Linked DNA regions of Kineococcus endophyticus. Each later gene encodes a partner of the first gene's protein in a complex. Links are inferred from orthologs where the notes say so. Each region holds a gene or a part of one and is shown on either strand. Other genes may lie near its edges.

Region 1 (5,810 bases):
GACGGTCACCGGGACGACGCGGTTGTCCGCGTCCCACAGCTGCGTCATGCCGAGCTTGGTGCCGAGCACCCCTCGCACTTGCCTGTCGCTCATCGTGTGCAGTCCCTCAGAGCTTGATCTCGATGTCGACCCCGGCCGGCAGGTCGAGCCGCATGAGCGAGTCGACGGTCTTCGGCGTCGGGTCGATGATGTCGATGAGACGCTTGTGCGTCCGCATCTCGAAGTGCTCGCGGCTGTCCTTGTACTTGTGCGGCGAGCGGATGACGCAGTAGACGTTCTTCTCGGTCGGCAGCGGCACGGGCCCTGCGACCGAAGCACCAGTGCGGGTCACCGTGTCGACGATCTTGCGCGCCGAGCTGTCGATGACCTCGTGGTCGTAGGCCTTGAGCCTGATGCGGATCTTCTGTCCCGCCATGGCGTCGTCTGACTCTCTCTCTTCGTACCGCTACTGACTCGCGCGCGGCGCGGAACCCCGTGTGGTGGAGCTCCGACCCCCGAGGTCGGGCGTGTCGCGCTCTCGCACGTTCTGCACCCTCGCCCGGTTGCCCGGTGTGGTCCTGTCGTCCTGTTCAGGTTGCCCTGGAGGTCCAGGTGAACCGTTCGCCGCCCGTCCGAGACGTTCGACGTTCGCGGTTGCCGGCCGGTGGTCTGGCCCGGTCCCCGGATCGGGTGGAATCGTGATCCAGGCGCGGTCCAGCGGCGCAGCAACCCCGACAGTCTGCCAGACGGAGGCGGCCCTTGGCGAATCGAGCAGCGGTGTACCGGTGCTGGGCGGTCTCGCCCACGACGAAGGGGCGGGTCCAGGTGGACCCGCCCCTTCGCGTGGCGAGCGGTCCGCCGCGGAGGATCACTCCCCCGCGGCGGCGCGACTCACTTGAGGATCTTCGTGACCCGACCGGCGCCGACGGTGCGGCCACCCTCACGGATCGCGAACTTGAGGCCCTCTTCCATCGCGATGGGCTGGATGAGGTCGACCTTCATCTCGGTGTTGTCACCGGGCATGACCATCTCGGTGCCCTCGGGCAGCGAGACGACGCCGGTGACGTCGGTCGTCCGGAAGTAGAACTGCGGACGGTAGTTGTTGTAGAAGGGCGTGTGACGGCCACCCTCGTCCTTGGACAGGATGTAGGCCTGGCCCTCGAACTCCGTGTGCGGGGTGATCGAGTTCGGCTTGGTCACGACCTGGCCGCGCTCGACGTCGTCACGCTTGAGACCACGCAGCAGCAGGGCGGCGTTGTCGCCGGCCTGGCCGGTGTCCAGCATCTTGTTGAACATCTCGATGCTGGTGACGGTGGTCTTCGAGGAGGTCGGCTTGATGCCGACGATCTCGACTTCCTGGTTGACGTTCAGGACGCCACGCTCGATGCGGCCGGTCACGACGGTGCCGCGGCCGGTGATCGTGAAGACGTCCTCGATCGGCATGAGGAAGGGCTGGTCGACGGCGCGCTCGGGCTCGGGGATCGCGGTGTCGACCGCGTCCATGAGCTCCATGAGCTTGTCGCCCCACTCGGCGTCGCCCTCGAGGGCCTTGAGCGCCGAGACGCGGACCACGGGGACGTCGTCGCCCGGGAACTCGTACGACGAGAGGAGCTCGCGCACCTCCATCTCGACGAGCTCGAGGAGCTCCTCGTCCTCGACCATGTCGGCCTTGTTCAGCGCGACGACGATGTAGGGGACGCCGACCTGGCGGGCCAGGATGACGTGCTCCTTCGTCTGCGGCATCGGGCCGTCGGTGGCCGCGACCACGAGGATGGCGCCGTCCATCTGCGCCGCACCCGTGATCATGTTCTTGATGTAGTCCGCGTGGCCCGGGCAGTCGACGTGGGCGTAGTGACGCGCCTCGGTCTGGTACTCGACGTGCGCGATCGAGATCGTGATCCCGCGCTGACGCTCTTCGGGGGCCTTGTCGATCTGGTCGAACGCCGAAGCCTTGTTGAGCTCCGGGAACTTGTCGTGCAGCACGCGGGTGATCGCCGCGGTCAACGTCGTCTTCCCGTGGTCGATGTGACCGATCGTGCCGATGTTGACGTGCGGCTTGGTCCGCTCGAACTTCGCCTTCGCCACTGGGGGTCCTCCTCGGACTGTCGTTTCTTCCCGACCCGGTTCAACGGGTGGGTGGGTGACCTGGCTGGTCACTGGCCCACGCGGTGTGGTCCAGGGGTCTTGCCACGGTGGAGCGGCCCGGTGTGGGCCGCTCCCCCGTGTGTGTCAGGAGCGGGTCACTCCCCGCGGACCTTCTTCACGATTTCGTCCGCCACGTTCCGCGGAACCTCAGCGTAGTTGGAGAACTGCATCGAGTAGACCGCGCGGCCCTGGGTCTTGGACCGGAGGTCCCCGACGTAGCCGAACATCTCCGACAGCGGGACGGCGGCCTTGACGAGCTTGGCCCCGCTCACGTCCTCCATGGACTCGATCTGCCCACGGCGGGCGTTCAGGTCGCCGATGACTTCGCCCATGTAGTCGGCGGGCGTCCGCACCTCGACGGCCATGACCGGCTCGAGCAGCACGGGCTGCGCCTTGCGGACAGCCTCGCGCAGGACCATCTTCCCGGCGATCTTGAACGCCATCTCCGAGGAGTCGACGTCGTGCGCCGCACCGTCGATGAGGGACGCCTTGATGCCGACGAGGGGGTAGCCGGCGACGACACCCTCCTGCATGGCCTCCTGGATCCCGTTGTCCACCGAGGGGATGTACTCGCGCGGCACGCGACCACCGGTGACGGCGTTCACGAACTCGTAGAACGTGCCGTCGGTGGTGTCCAGGGGCTCGATCGAGACCTGGACCTTCGCGTACTGGCCGGAGCCACCGGTCTGCTTCTTGTGCACGTAGTCCTCCTTGAGGACTGCGCGACGGATGGTCTCGCGGTAGGCGACCTGCGGCTTGCCGACGTTGGCCTCGACCTTGTACTCGCGGCGCATGCGGTCCACGAGGATGTCCAGGTGGAGCTCGCCCATCCCCTTGATGATGGTCTGGCCGGTCTCCTGGTCCAGTTCGACCTGGAAGGTCGGGTCCTCCTCGGCCAGGCGCTGGATCGCGGTGCCCAGCTTCTCCTGGTCGCCCTTCGTCTTCGGCTCGATGGCGACCGAGATGACGGGCTCGGGGAAGGTCATCGACTCGAGGACGACCTGCTGCGCCGGGTCGGACAGCGTGTCGCCCGTCGTCGTCTCCTTGAGGCCGATCATCGCGTAGATGTGGCCCGCGCGAGCCTCGTCGACCGGGTTCTCCTTGTTGGAGTGCATCTGGAAGAGCTTCCCGATGCGCTCCTTCTTGCCCTTGGTCGAGTTCACGACCTGCGAGCCGGCGGAGACCACGCCCGAGTAGACGCGCACGTAGGTGAGCTTGCCGAAGAACGGGTGCGCCGCGACCTTGAACGCCAGGGCCGAGAACGGCTCGGACGAGTCCGGCTTGCGGATGATCTCGACCGACTCGTCGCCGACCTTGTGGCCGATCATCGGCTTCACGTCGAGCGGCGAGGGCAGGTAGTCGAGCACCGCGTCGAGCATGGGCTGGACGCCCTTGTTCTTGAACGCGGAGCCGCAGAAGATCGGGTAGACCTCGCTGGAGATCGTCAGCTTGCGGACCGCAGCCTTGATCTCCTCGGGCGTGATGTCCTCGCCGCCGAGGTACTTCTCGAGGAGGGCCTCGTCCGTCTCGGCCACGCGCTCGAGGAGCTTGGTGCGGTACTCCTCGGCCTTCTCCTGCAGGTCGGCCGGGATCTCCTCCTTCTCGTACGCCTCGCCCTTGGCGGTGTCCCCGCGCCACGTGAGGGCGCGCATGTACACCAGGTCGATGACGCCGAGGAAGTCGCTCTCAGCACCGATGGGGAGCTGCATGACCAGCGGCTCCGCGCCCAGGCGGTCCACGATGGTGCCGACGGTGAAGTAGAAGTCCGCGCCGAGCTTGTCCATCTTGTTGACGAAGCAGATGCGCGGGACGTCGTACTTGTCTGCCTGCCGCCACACGGTCTCGGACTGGGGCTCGACACCCTCCTTGCCGTCGAAGACGGCGACGGCACCGTCGAGCACGCGCAGGGAGCGCTCGACCTCGACCGTGAAGTCGACGTGGCCCGGGGTGTCGATGATGTTGATCTGGGATCCCTCCCAGAAACAGGTGGTCGCAGCGGAGGTGATGGTGATCCCCCGCTCCTGCTCCTGCTCCATCCAGTCCATCGTGGCCGCGCCGTCGTGGACCTCGCCGATCTTGTAGTTGATCCCCGTGTAGAAGAGGATCCGCTCCGTCGTCGTGGTCTTGCCGGCGTCGATGTGCGCCATGATGCCGATGTTGCGGACCTTGGTCAGGTCCGTCAGCACGTCCTGTGCCACGGTTTACTGCCTCTTCCCTGGGATCGAGGGGGTGGAACGGCGAGCGCTGCTCACCGCCGGGGTCACCAGCGGTAGTGCGCGAAGGCCCGGTTCGACTCGGCCATCTTGTGCGTGTCCTCACGGCGCTTCACCGCGGCACCGAGGCCGTTCGAGGCGTCGAGGATCTCGTTGAGCAGACGCTCGGTCATCGTCTTCTCGCGGCGCTGCCGGGCGTAGCCGACGAGCCAGCGCAGGGCCAGCGTCGTGGAACGGCTCGGGCGCACCTCGATCGGCACCTGGTAGGTCGAGCCACCGACGCGGCGGGACTTGACCTCGATCGCGGGCTTGACGTTGTCGAGCGCGCGCTTCAGCACGACGACGGGGTCCCCACCGGTCTTGTCGCGAGCACCCTCGAGGGCGCCGTACACGATGGACTCGGCGACGGACTTCTTGCCGTCGAGGAGGATCTTGTTGACGAGCTGCGTCACCAGCGGGGACTGGTAGACGGGGTCCACCACGAGGGGACGCTTGGGTGCGGGGCCCTTGCGCGGCATGTCAGCTCTTCTCCTTCTTCGCGCCGTAGCGGCTGCGCGCCTGCTTGCGGTTCTTCACGCCCTGGGTGTCGAGCGACCCGCGGACGATCTTGTAGCGGACACCCGGCAGGTCCTTCACGCGGCCACCGCGCACCAGGACCATCGAGTGCTCCTGCAGGTTGTGACCCACGCCGGGGATGTAGGCCGTGACCTCGATGCCGCTGGTCAGCTTCACGCGAGCGACCTTGCGCAGCGCCGAGTTCGGCTTCTTCGGCGTCGTGGTGTACACACGCGTGCACACGCCACGGCGCTGCGGGCTGCCCTTGAGGGCGGGCGTCTTGGTCTTGACGACCTTGTCCTCCCGGCCCTTGCGGACCAGCTGCTGGATGGTGGGCACCCTGTCTCCGTCTGTCTCGATCTGGTGGTTCGGCTGTCCTGGGAACGCGCCGCCCGTCTTGGGCCGGCGCTCGACCCCCGCCGACCCACGAGGTCGGGCGTGTCGTTCGGTCGAGGTCCCGCAGGAGTGACGTCCTGTCACCTGGTCGCGGGCGCGCTCGTGTCAAGCGGACACGAGACTACCCGCGCTCTTGCTGAGTGGTCAAAACGGGCGCACGCCGGCGGCGACGGCCCGCGGAGGGGCCGCCCCCTCCCCCGCTGAGGGGGGAGGGAACGGCCCGGTCCGGCGTCAGCGGTAGTCGCTGCTGCCGTAGTCGAACTCCTCGAGCGGCACGGCCTGGCCCGAGCCCACGCCGAACTGGGCGTAGTCGACGTCGTCGTAGCCGGGCACCGAGTACATCTGCGCCTTGGCCTCCTCGGTCGGCTCCACCCGGATGTTGCGGTAGCGGGGAAGCCCCGTGCCGGCCGGGATGAGCTTGCCGATGATGACGTTCTCCTTGAGGCCGAGCAGCGGGTCGCTCTTGCCCTCCATGGCCGCGTTCGTCAGGACGCGGGTCGTCTCCTGGAAGGAGGCGGCGGA
Region 2 (8,458 bases), on another replicon or contig:
AGCTGCTCGTCCAGATCGCCCTCGTCATCTTCGTCGTCGCCTCGGCCATCGCCGGGCTGTCGACGAGCATGGGCATGCTCATCACGCTGCGCGTGTTCCAGGGCCTCGGCGGCGGCGGTCTGCTCGCGCTGGCGCAGGTCATCCTGGCCTCGATGGTGAGCCCCCGGGAGCGCGGCCGGTACTCCGGCTACCTCGGCGCCACCTTCGCCCTGGCGACCGTCGGCGGCCCGCTCATCGGCGGGGTGCTCACCGAGCACCTGTCGTGGCACTGGTGCTTCTACGTCGGGATCCCGTTCGCGGTCATCGCGTTCATCGTCCTGCAGACCCGCCTGAAGCTGCCCGAGCAGCCCAAGCGCGCGGTCTCCATCGACTACCTCGGCGCGACCCTGCTGGCCGCCGGCATCTCCGCCCTGCTGATCTGGGTCTCCCTGGCCGGCACGCAGTTCGACTGGGCCTCGTGGTGGACCGTCGGCCTCGTCGCGGCCGGTGTCGTCCTGCTGGGCCTGGCCGTGCTCGCCGAGCACCGCGCCAAGGAGCCGATCGTCCCGCTGAAGTTCTTCCGCAACCCGACGATCGCGCTGTCGGCCGCGGCCAGCCTCTTCGTCGGTGTCGCCATGTTCGGCGCCACCATCTTCCTCAGCCAGTACTTCCAGCTCGCCCGCGGCGAGTCCCCGACCATGGCCGGCGTCATGACCATCCCGATGATCGTCGGGCTGTTCCTCGCCTCCACCGTCGCCGGGCAGTTCATCACCCGCACCGGCCGCTGGAAGGGCTGGCTCGTCACCGGCGGTGTGCTGCTGACCGCGGGCCTCGGCCTCATGGGCACCATCGAGTACGACACGAACTACTGGGTCGTCGCCCCGTTCATGGCCCTCATCGGCCTGGGCGTCGGCATGATGATGCAGAACCTCGTCCTGGCCGTGCAGAACGTCGCGGACCCGCGCGACCTCGGCTCGGCCAGCTCCTTCGTCGCCTTCGCCCGCAGCCTCGGTGGGGCCATCGGGGTCTCCGCGCTCGGTGCCGTCCTCGGCCACCGGGTCACCGACCACCTCGAGAGCGGCCTGCGCGCCGCCCGCATCGACCCGGGCCAGGCCCTGTCCTCGATGGGCTCCTCGACCGGCGTGCCGGACCTGGGCGCCATCCCCGAGCCCGTGCGCTCCATCGTGCAGTCGGCGTACGGCTCCTCCATCGCGGACGTCTTCCTCATCGCCGCCCCGTTCGCGCTCGTCGCGTTCCTCATCACGCTGTTCTTCAAGGAGCGCGCGCTGCGCACCGGCGACGAGACCTCGCAGACCCCCGAGGCCACGCAGACGCCGGACGCCACGACCCGCACCGCGGCCACGGCCGTCACGGCCACGACGGGCCAGGAGGGCGTCGGCAGTGCGAGGATCGGCACCGCGACGGTGAACGGCCACCCGCACCCCGACCGGGAGGAGATCCCCAGCGTGCCCGCCCAGCCCTCGCGCACCGACGCCGGTCTCACCGTGTCCGGCACGGTCCGCCACCACGACCGCCGGCCGCTGCCGGGTGCCGTCGTGACCCTCGCCGACCAGTCCGGTCAGCAGGTCGCCCGCACCAGCACCCGCGAGGACGGCGGGTACACGCTCGAGCTGCCCACCGGCGGCACGTACCTGCTCATCGTCGCCGCGGCCCACGTGGCCCCCTCCGCCACGCTCGTCGGCGTCGGGGACAGCTCGGTCACCCGCGACGTCGTCCTGTCCGGCCGCTCGGCCATCACCGGCCGCGTCCTGACCCACGCGCTGCCCGACGACTTCGGCGCGGGCCACGACGGCCGCACGACGGGCGTCCACGGGGCCCTGGTGACCCTGACGGACGTCACCGGCGAGGTCGTCGGCTCCACCCGCAGCGACGACGGCGGCGGCTACTCCTTCGACCAGCTCATGGGCGGCACCTACGTGCTGACCGCGCAGAGCGAGTCGCACCGGCCGCTGGCCCGCAGCATCGAGGTCCCCGACTCCGGGGCCCTGGCCTGCGACCTCGTCCTCACCGGCGGGGGCCGCCTCACCGGCACCGTCGTCGCCGCCAGCGACGGCCGCGTCCTGCGCGAGGCGACCGTCACGCTCGTGGACGCCGACGGCGAGGTCGTCGGGTCGGTCGTCACGAGCGCCGACGGCAGCTACTCCTTCGAGGACCTCGCCGGCGGCCACTACACGCTGACCGCCGCCGGGTACGCCCCCGTCGCCACGTCCGTCGACGTCGAGGAGGACACCGTGTCCGCCGCCCAGATCACGCTCGGCGCCCGCGACGCCGGCGCCACGCTGGACCTGACCCGGTTCGAGTCCCGCTCGGAGCAGCGGTGAGCCCGGACCCGGCGGCGCCCTCGCACCTCGCCGGCGGCCCGGCCGGCACCACCTCCGGGGTGACCGGGGAGGGGCGGGTCCTCGACCGCGAGGGCTGGCCCGTCACGGGGGCGTCGGTGACGCTCCTGGGGGCCGACGGCTCCCAGGTCGCCCGCGCCGTCACCGGCCGCGACGGCGGCTTCGCCCTCCTCGGGGTGCCCGCGGGGGCGGCGACCATGCTCGTCGCCGCCGCGGCCCACGAACCACGGGCCACGAGCGTCGTCGTCCCCGGCGGGGGCGCCTGGCGCATCGGCGAGGTCCGGCTGCGGCGCCAGGGCGGCAGCGACGTGCCGCCGCCCGGCGTGTGGGCCATCGACGTCACGCACTCCTCGATCTCCGCCCGGGCCCACCACCTCGGCCTGGCCGCGGTGAACGGCCGGTTCACGGGCTTCACGGGAGTCATCACGGTCCCCGAGGACGTGACGCGGGCCAGCGTGCAGGTCGAGATCGACGCGACGACGATCGACACCGGCAACGCCGTGCGCGACGAGCACCTGCGGTCGGCGGACTTCCTCGACACCGACCGCTACCCCACCCTGACCTTCTCGGCCACGGGGGTGCAGCGCGGTGCCGACGGGTGGGTCCTGTCCGGCGACCTCACGCTGCTGGCCACGACCCGGCCCGTCCAGCTGCAGCTGTCCTACGCAGGCTCCGGCCCGGATCCGTGGGGCGGCACCCGCGCCGCGTTCTCCGCGACGGCCGAGCTGCACCGCGACGACTTCAAGATGAACTGGAACCAGGCCGTCGGGATCGGCGTGGCCGTCTTCGGCACGACGCTGAAGGTCCAGATCGACGTCGAGGCCGTCCTGCAGCAGTAGGACTCCCACCCCGATACGCGAGAGCCCCGCACCCTCCGGTGCGGGGCTCTCGTGCGTCCGGGCTGCGGGGTAGGGGCGGAACGCGGAGGAGCCCCGCACCGGGTCGGTGCGGGGCTCCTCGTCGTGCGGGGTGGGTCAGGCCGACTTGTCGCGGCGCTCGCGCGGCGGCTTGCGGGCGGTGGCCTCCCGCGGCACCAGCGTCGGGTTGACGTTCTTCAGGACGACCTCGCGCGTCACCACGACGCGGGCGATGTCGTCACGGCTGGGCACGTCGAACATCACCGGGAGGAGGACCTCCTCGATGATCGCGCGTAGACCGCGGGCGCCCGTGCCGCGCAGGATGGCCTGGTCGGCCACGGCTTCGAGCGCGTCATCGGTGAACTCCAGCTCCACGCCGTCCAGCTCGAACATCCGCTGGTACTGCTTGGCCAGGGCGTTGCGGGGCTGGGTGAGGATCTGGACCAGCGCGTCGCGGTCGAGGTTCTCGACGCTCGTGATGACCGGGAGACGGCCGATGAACTCGGGGATGAGCCCGAACTTCATGAGGTCCTCGGGCATGACGTCCGCGAAGGACGGCTCGGTCTTCTTCTCCGTCGTGGAACGCAGCTGGGCGCCGAAGCCCAGGCCCTGCTTGCCGGAGCGGGACTCGATGATGCGGTCCAGGCCCGCGAAGGCCCCGCCCACGATGAACAGGACGTTCGTCGTGTCGATCTGGATGAACTCCTGGTGCGGGTGCTTGCGCCCGCCCTGCGGGGGCACCGACGCCGTCGTGCCCTCGAGGATCTTCAGCAGGGCCTGCTGGACGCCCTCGCCCGAGACGTCCCGCGTGATCGACGGGTTCTCGGACTTGCGGGCGATCTTGTCGACCTCGTCGATGTAGATGATGCCCGTCTCGGCCTTCTTGACGTCGTAGTCGGCGGCCTGGATGAGCTTGAGGAGGATGTTCTCGACGTCCTCGCCGACGTAGCCGGCCTCGGTCAGGGCCGTCGCGTCCGCGATCGCGAAGGGCACGTTGAGCATCTTGGCCAGCGTCTGGGCCAGGTACGTCTTCCCGCAGCCGGTCGGGCCGATGAGCAGGATGTTGGACTTGGAGATCTCGACGGCGTCCTCGCCGCGCGCCTTCCCGCTGCCGGCGGCCTCGCCGACCTGGATGCGCTTGTAGTGGTTGTAGACGGCCACCGCGAGCGACTTCTTCGCCGAGGACTGGCCGATCACGTACTGGTCGAGGAAGTCGAAGATCTCCTTCGGCTTCGGCAGCTCCACCAGGCCCAGGTCGTTGGCCTCGGCGAGCTCCTCCTCGATGATCTCGTTGCAGAGGTCGATGCACTCGTCGCAGATGTAGACACCTGGGCCCGCGATGAGCTTCTTGACCTGCTTCTGGCTCTTGCCGCAGAACGAGCACTTCAGCAGATCGCCACCGTCACCGATGCGTGCCACCGACGAATCCTCTCCTCGACGTGCGGGGTGTCCCGACGACCGGCACTCAGGTCCGGTCGTCCGGGACCGTGCGTCCCGCCGGTTGGACCCACGCTACCTGCCGGGTCCGACTCGCCCGACTCATTAGACGCCCCCGGGGGACACGGTGCCAGACCGGCCCCCCGGAAGCTCGCCATCTCGTCACTCGCTGCTGCAGGTGAGTGACGCTTCGTGCTCACAGCGAGGGAGCGGACGCCTTCCGGCTCTCCAGGACCTCGTCGATGAGGCCGTACTCGACGGCCTCCTTGGCGGTGAGGAACTTGTCGCGCTCGATGTCCTCGCGGACCTGGTCGGCCGTCCGGTTCGAGTGGAAGGCGAGCGTGCTCTCCAGCCAGGAGCGCATCCGCAGGATCTCGTTGGCCTGGATCTCCAGGTCGGAGGCCTGCCCGTAGTCGCCGCCGGCCATGGCCGGCTGGTGGATGAGGATGCGGGAGTTGGGGAGGGCGAAGCGCTTGCCCGGGGCCCCGGCGGCCAGCAGGACGGCGGCGGCCGAGGCCGCCTGGCCCATGCAGTACGTCTGGATGTCCGGGCGGATGTACATCATCGTGTCGTAGATCGCCGTGAGGGCCGTGAAGGACCCGCCCGGGGAGTTGATGTACATGATGATGTCGCGCTCGGTGTCCTGGGACTCCAGGACGATGAGCTGGGCGATGATGTCGTCGGCCGAGGCGTCGTCCACCTGCACGCCGAGGAAGATGATGCGGTCCTCGAAGAGCTTGGTGTACGGGTCCGACCGCTTCATGCCGTAGGACGTGCGCTCCTCGAACTGCGGGAGCACGTAGCGCGCGGACTGGTCGTAGGCCGGGTTGAGCCGGGCCTGCGGGTTGTGCGGGTTCATCGGGCGGTCTCCCCTCGAGGCGGTGAACGGCGGGCGGAACAGCTCAGGCACCGGTGCCGCCCCCGCCCTCGACCTCGCTGGTGTGGCCCACGACGTGGTCGATGAGGCCGTACTCCTTGGCCTCCTGCGCCGAGAACCAGCGGTCGCGGTCGGAGTCGCGGGTGATGGTCTCGAACGTCTGGCCCGAGTGCTGCGCGATGAGCTCGGCCATCTGCTTCTTGGTGGCGATGATCTGCTCGGCCAGGATCTTGATGTCCGAGGCCGAACCGCCCAGGCCGCCCAGCGGCTGGTGCATCATGATCTTCGCGTGCGGCAGCGCCGAGCGCTTGCCCGCGGCCCCCGCGCAGAGCAGGAACTGCCCCATCGAGGCCGCCATGCCGGTGGCGATGGTCGCCACGTCGGGCTTGATGTACTGCATGGTGTCGTAGATCGACATGCCCGCGGACACCGAGCCGCCGGGCGAGTTGATGTACATGAAGATGTCCGCGTCCGGGTCCTCCGCGGCCAGCAGCAGCAGCTGCGCGCAGATGGCGTTGGCCATGTCGTCCCGGACCTCGGTCCCGAGCCAGATGATCCGCTGCTGCAGCAGCCGCTGGTAGACGTTGTCGTCCAGGCCCATGCCCGGCTGACCCGTGCGGGCCTGCGGCGTCACCAGTCCCGGTGCGCTCAAGATCTCGCTCACGCTGTTCCCTGGCCCTCTCCTGGCGTCGACCACCCACCCCGGACGTGTCCGGGAGGGTCCGGCGGATGCTCCGCCGATCTCGATCGACCCTAACGCGCAGGTCCCGACGACCATGTCGGGACCGGGGCCTTTTCGCTGTGGGCGCACCGTCACCGGTGCGCCCACAGCGACGGGGATCAGCTCTTGTCCGACTCCTGCGCGGCGTCGGAGGACGCGACCTGCTCGGCCGCGGCCTGCTCGTCCTCACCGGTCGGGTCGACGGTCTCGCCGGCCTCGGTGGCGGGGCTCTCGACGGCCTCGTCCCCCGACGCCCCGGTCGCCTCGTCCTCGTCCTCGCCGCCGACGAGCTCCTCGAGGTCGACGGTGTTGCCCGAGGCGTCCGTCACGGTGGCCTTCTCCATGGCGACCGCGAGCGCCTTGCGGCGGCGGACCTCGGAGACCATGGACGGCACCTGGCCGGCACCGTCGACCATCTGCACGAACTGGTTGGGGTCCATCCCGTACTGCTGGGCCTGACCGACGAGGTACTCGATCAGCTCGCCCTGCTCGACACCGATCTCCTCGCGCTCGGCGAGCGCGTCGAGCAGGAGCTGGCTGCGGATGGCCTGCTCGGTGGACTCGGTGATCTCGGCGCGGTGCTCGGCGTCCTCGAGACGGCTCTCGCGCTCGAGGTGGGCGTGGATCTCGGCCTCGACGAGGGAGGCCGGGACCGGCACGTCGACGATCTCGAGGAGCTTCTCGAGGACCTTGTCGCGCGCCTGCAGGCCCTGCTCGAACTTCTTGGACTGCTCGACCTGCTGGAGCAGGTCGGCCTTGAGCTCCTCAAGGGTGTCGAACTCGCTCGCCAGCTGGGCGAAGTCGTCGTCGGCCTCGGGCAGCACGCGCTCCTTCACCGACTGCACGGTGACGGTGATGCTGGCGTCCTCGCCCTTGCGGTCGCCGCCGGCCAGCGGGGCCGTGAAGGTCGTGGTGCCCTCGGCGGCGACGCCCGTGAGCGCCTCGTCGAGGCCGTCGATCATGTTGCCCTGGCCGATGCGGTAGCTGATTCCCTTGGCGCTCTCGATCTCCTCGCCGTCGATCTCGGCGAGGAGGTCGATGGAGACGAAGTCGCCGTCCGCGGCGGCGCGGTCGACGCCGGTGAGGGTGCCGAAGCGCTCGCGCAGGGCGGTCAGACGGGTCTCGACCTCCTCCTCGGGGACCTGCAGGTCGTCGACCGTGACCTCGATGGTCGACAGGTCGGGCAGCTCCAGGGTCGGGCGGACGTCCACCTCGACGGAGAACTTCAGGTCGCCGCCCGTGGCGGGGTCGGGCGCCTGGGAGACGTCGACGGTGGGCTGGCCCAGGGGCAGGAAGTCCGAGGCCTCGACGGCCTGCTGGTAGAACTTCGGCAGCGCGTCGTTGACGGCCTCCTCGAGCACGACGGCCCGACCGAAGCGCTGGTCGATGACGCGCGCGGGGACCTTGCCCTTGCGGAAGCCCGGCACCTGCACCTGACCCGCGATCGACTTGTACGCCTTGTCGAGACTGGGCTTCAGCTCGTCGTAGCCGACCTCGACGGTGAACTTCACCCGGGTCGCGTTGAGGGTCTCGACGTCGCTCTTCACAGCAGGGGTCTCCTGGGGTCTCTCCGCGCACGGCGGAGGTCGTGGTCAGGCGTGCGGCACGCCGGGGCAGCCCCGACGCACCGCGAAAGCGTAGCCGTCCGCGACGGGGCCCATCACTGCGCGACCGTCCGCACTGCGGACGGACGCGTGTCCGTCGGGGTACCCGGATTCGAACCGGGGGCCTTCCGCTCCCAAAGCGGACGCGCTACCAAGCTGCGCCACACCCCGCGCACCACCGCACGGGCGGCACAGGCAGCAGGCTACCGCTCACGACCCGCTACGCTGTTCCCCGAGGCGCCCCGCAGGGCGTCTCGAGCACGTGTTCACATGCGGGCGTAGCTCAATGGTAGAGCCCTAGTCTTCCAAACTAGCTACGCGGGTTCGATTCCCGTCGCCCGCTCCACACCGCAGCGGCCGTGTCCCCCGGAGGCGGCCGCTGCGTCGTCTCCGGGCCCGTCGGTAGGGTCGCCGCCATGCCGCTGCCCGAGAAGACGGCCTTCCACGTGGTCGTGGCGCCCGACAAGTTCAAGGGGTCGCTGACGGCGACCGAGGTCGCGCACACGATCGCCGAGCACTTCCGCGAGAGCTTCCTCAGCGCCCTGTCGGCGGGAGCGCGGGACCGCGGGTTCGACACGACCGGCTGGGGCGTGGTGTCCACCGAACTGCCCGTCGCCGACGGC

Evidence for each region.
Region 2: the proteins of rpsG (region 1) and tig are in contact, whole or in part, in a crystal structure (PDB 3GTY), measured with the Thermotoga maritima proteins. The link is inferred for Kineococcus endophyticus from one-to-one orthologs. Residues at the interface, in WP_004081843.1 of Thermotoga maritima: Lys34, Lys52, Lys55, Glu59, Arg62, Gln63, Glu66, Asn67, Lys69, Val71, Arg95, Ala109, Lys110, Lys111, Gly112, Arg113, Pro114, Glu117, Glu121, Ile124, Ala125, Tyr127, Asn128, Asn129, Thr130, Gly131, Lys135, Asp139, Arg142, Met143; in WP_004081061.1 of Thermotoga maritima: Glu122, Val124, Val129, Leu130, Tyr133, Glu188, Gly259, Ile262, Tyr263, Glu266, Ser270, Glu273, Gln274, Glu277, Arg308, Gln311, Ile312, Ser315, Tyr316, Glu325, Arg329, Arg336, Leu363, Phe366, Trp367, Arg373, Leu377, Arg381, Leu384, Glu387.

Annotation. Positions count from the first base shown.
Region 1 is NZ_JBFNQN010000003.1:283,711-289,520, reverse strand. The notes cover bases 3,121-5,810. They hold rpsG (30S ribosomal protein S7), read right to left. Parts: upstream 4,856-5,810; coding sequence 4,385-4,855; downstream 3,121-4,384. Other genes in these bases: AB1207_RS05545 (DNA-directed RNA polymerase subunit beta'), read right to left, coding at 5,520-5,810; rpsL (30S ribosomal protein S12), read right to left, coding at 4,857-5,231; fusA (elongation factor G), read right to left, coding at 3,121-4,322. Outside these bases: rplC (50S ribosomal protein L3), read right to left, coding at 1-93; rpsJ (30S ribosomal protein S10), read right to left, coding at 107-415; tuf (elongation factor Tu), read right to left, coding at 871-2,064; more of fusA, read right to left, coding at 2,220-3,120.
Region 2 is NZ_JBFNQN010000019.1:17,830-26,287, forward strand. What follows is about bases 5,565-8,458. They hold tig (trigger factor), read right to left. Parts: upstream 7,779-8,458; coding sequence 6,351-7,778; downstream 5,565-6,350. Other genes in these bases: AB1207_RS22615 (ClpP family protease), read right to left, coding at 5,565-6,174; AB1207_RS22635 (glycerate kinase), read left to right, coding at 8,252-8,458. Outside these bases: AB1207_RS22595 (MFS transporter), read left to right, coding at 1-2,321; AB1207_RS22600 (YceI family protein), read left to right, coding at 2,381-3,178; ATP-dependent Clp protease ATP-binding subunit ClpX, read right to left, coding at 3,314-4,615; AB1207_RS22610 (ATP-dependent Clp protease proteolytic subunit), read right to left, coding at 4,830-5,492; more of AB1207_RS22615, read right to left, coding at 5,536-5,564. UniProt on the Bacillus subtilis protein: Involved in protein export. Acts as a chaperone by maintaining the newly synthesized protein in an open conformation. Functions as a peptidyl-prolyl cis-trans isomerase.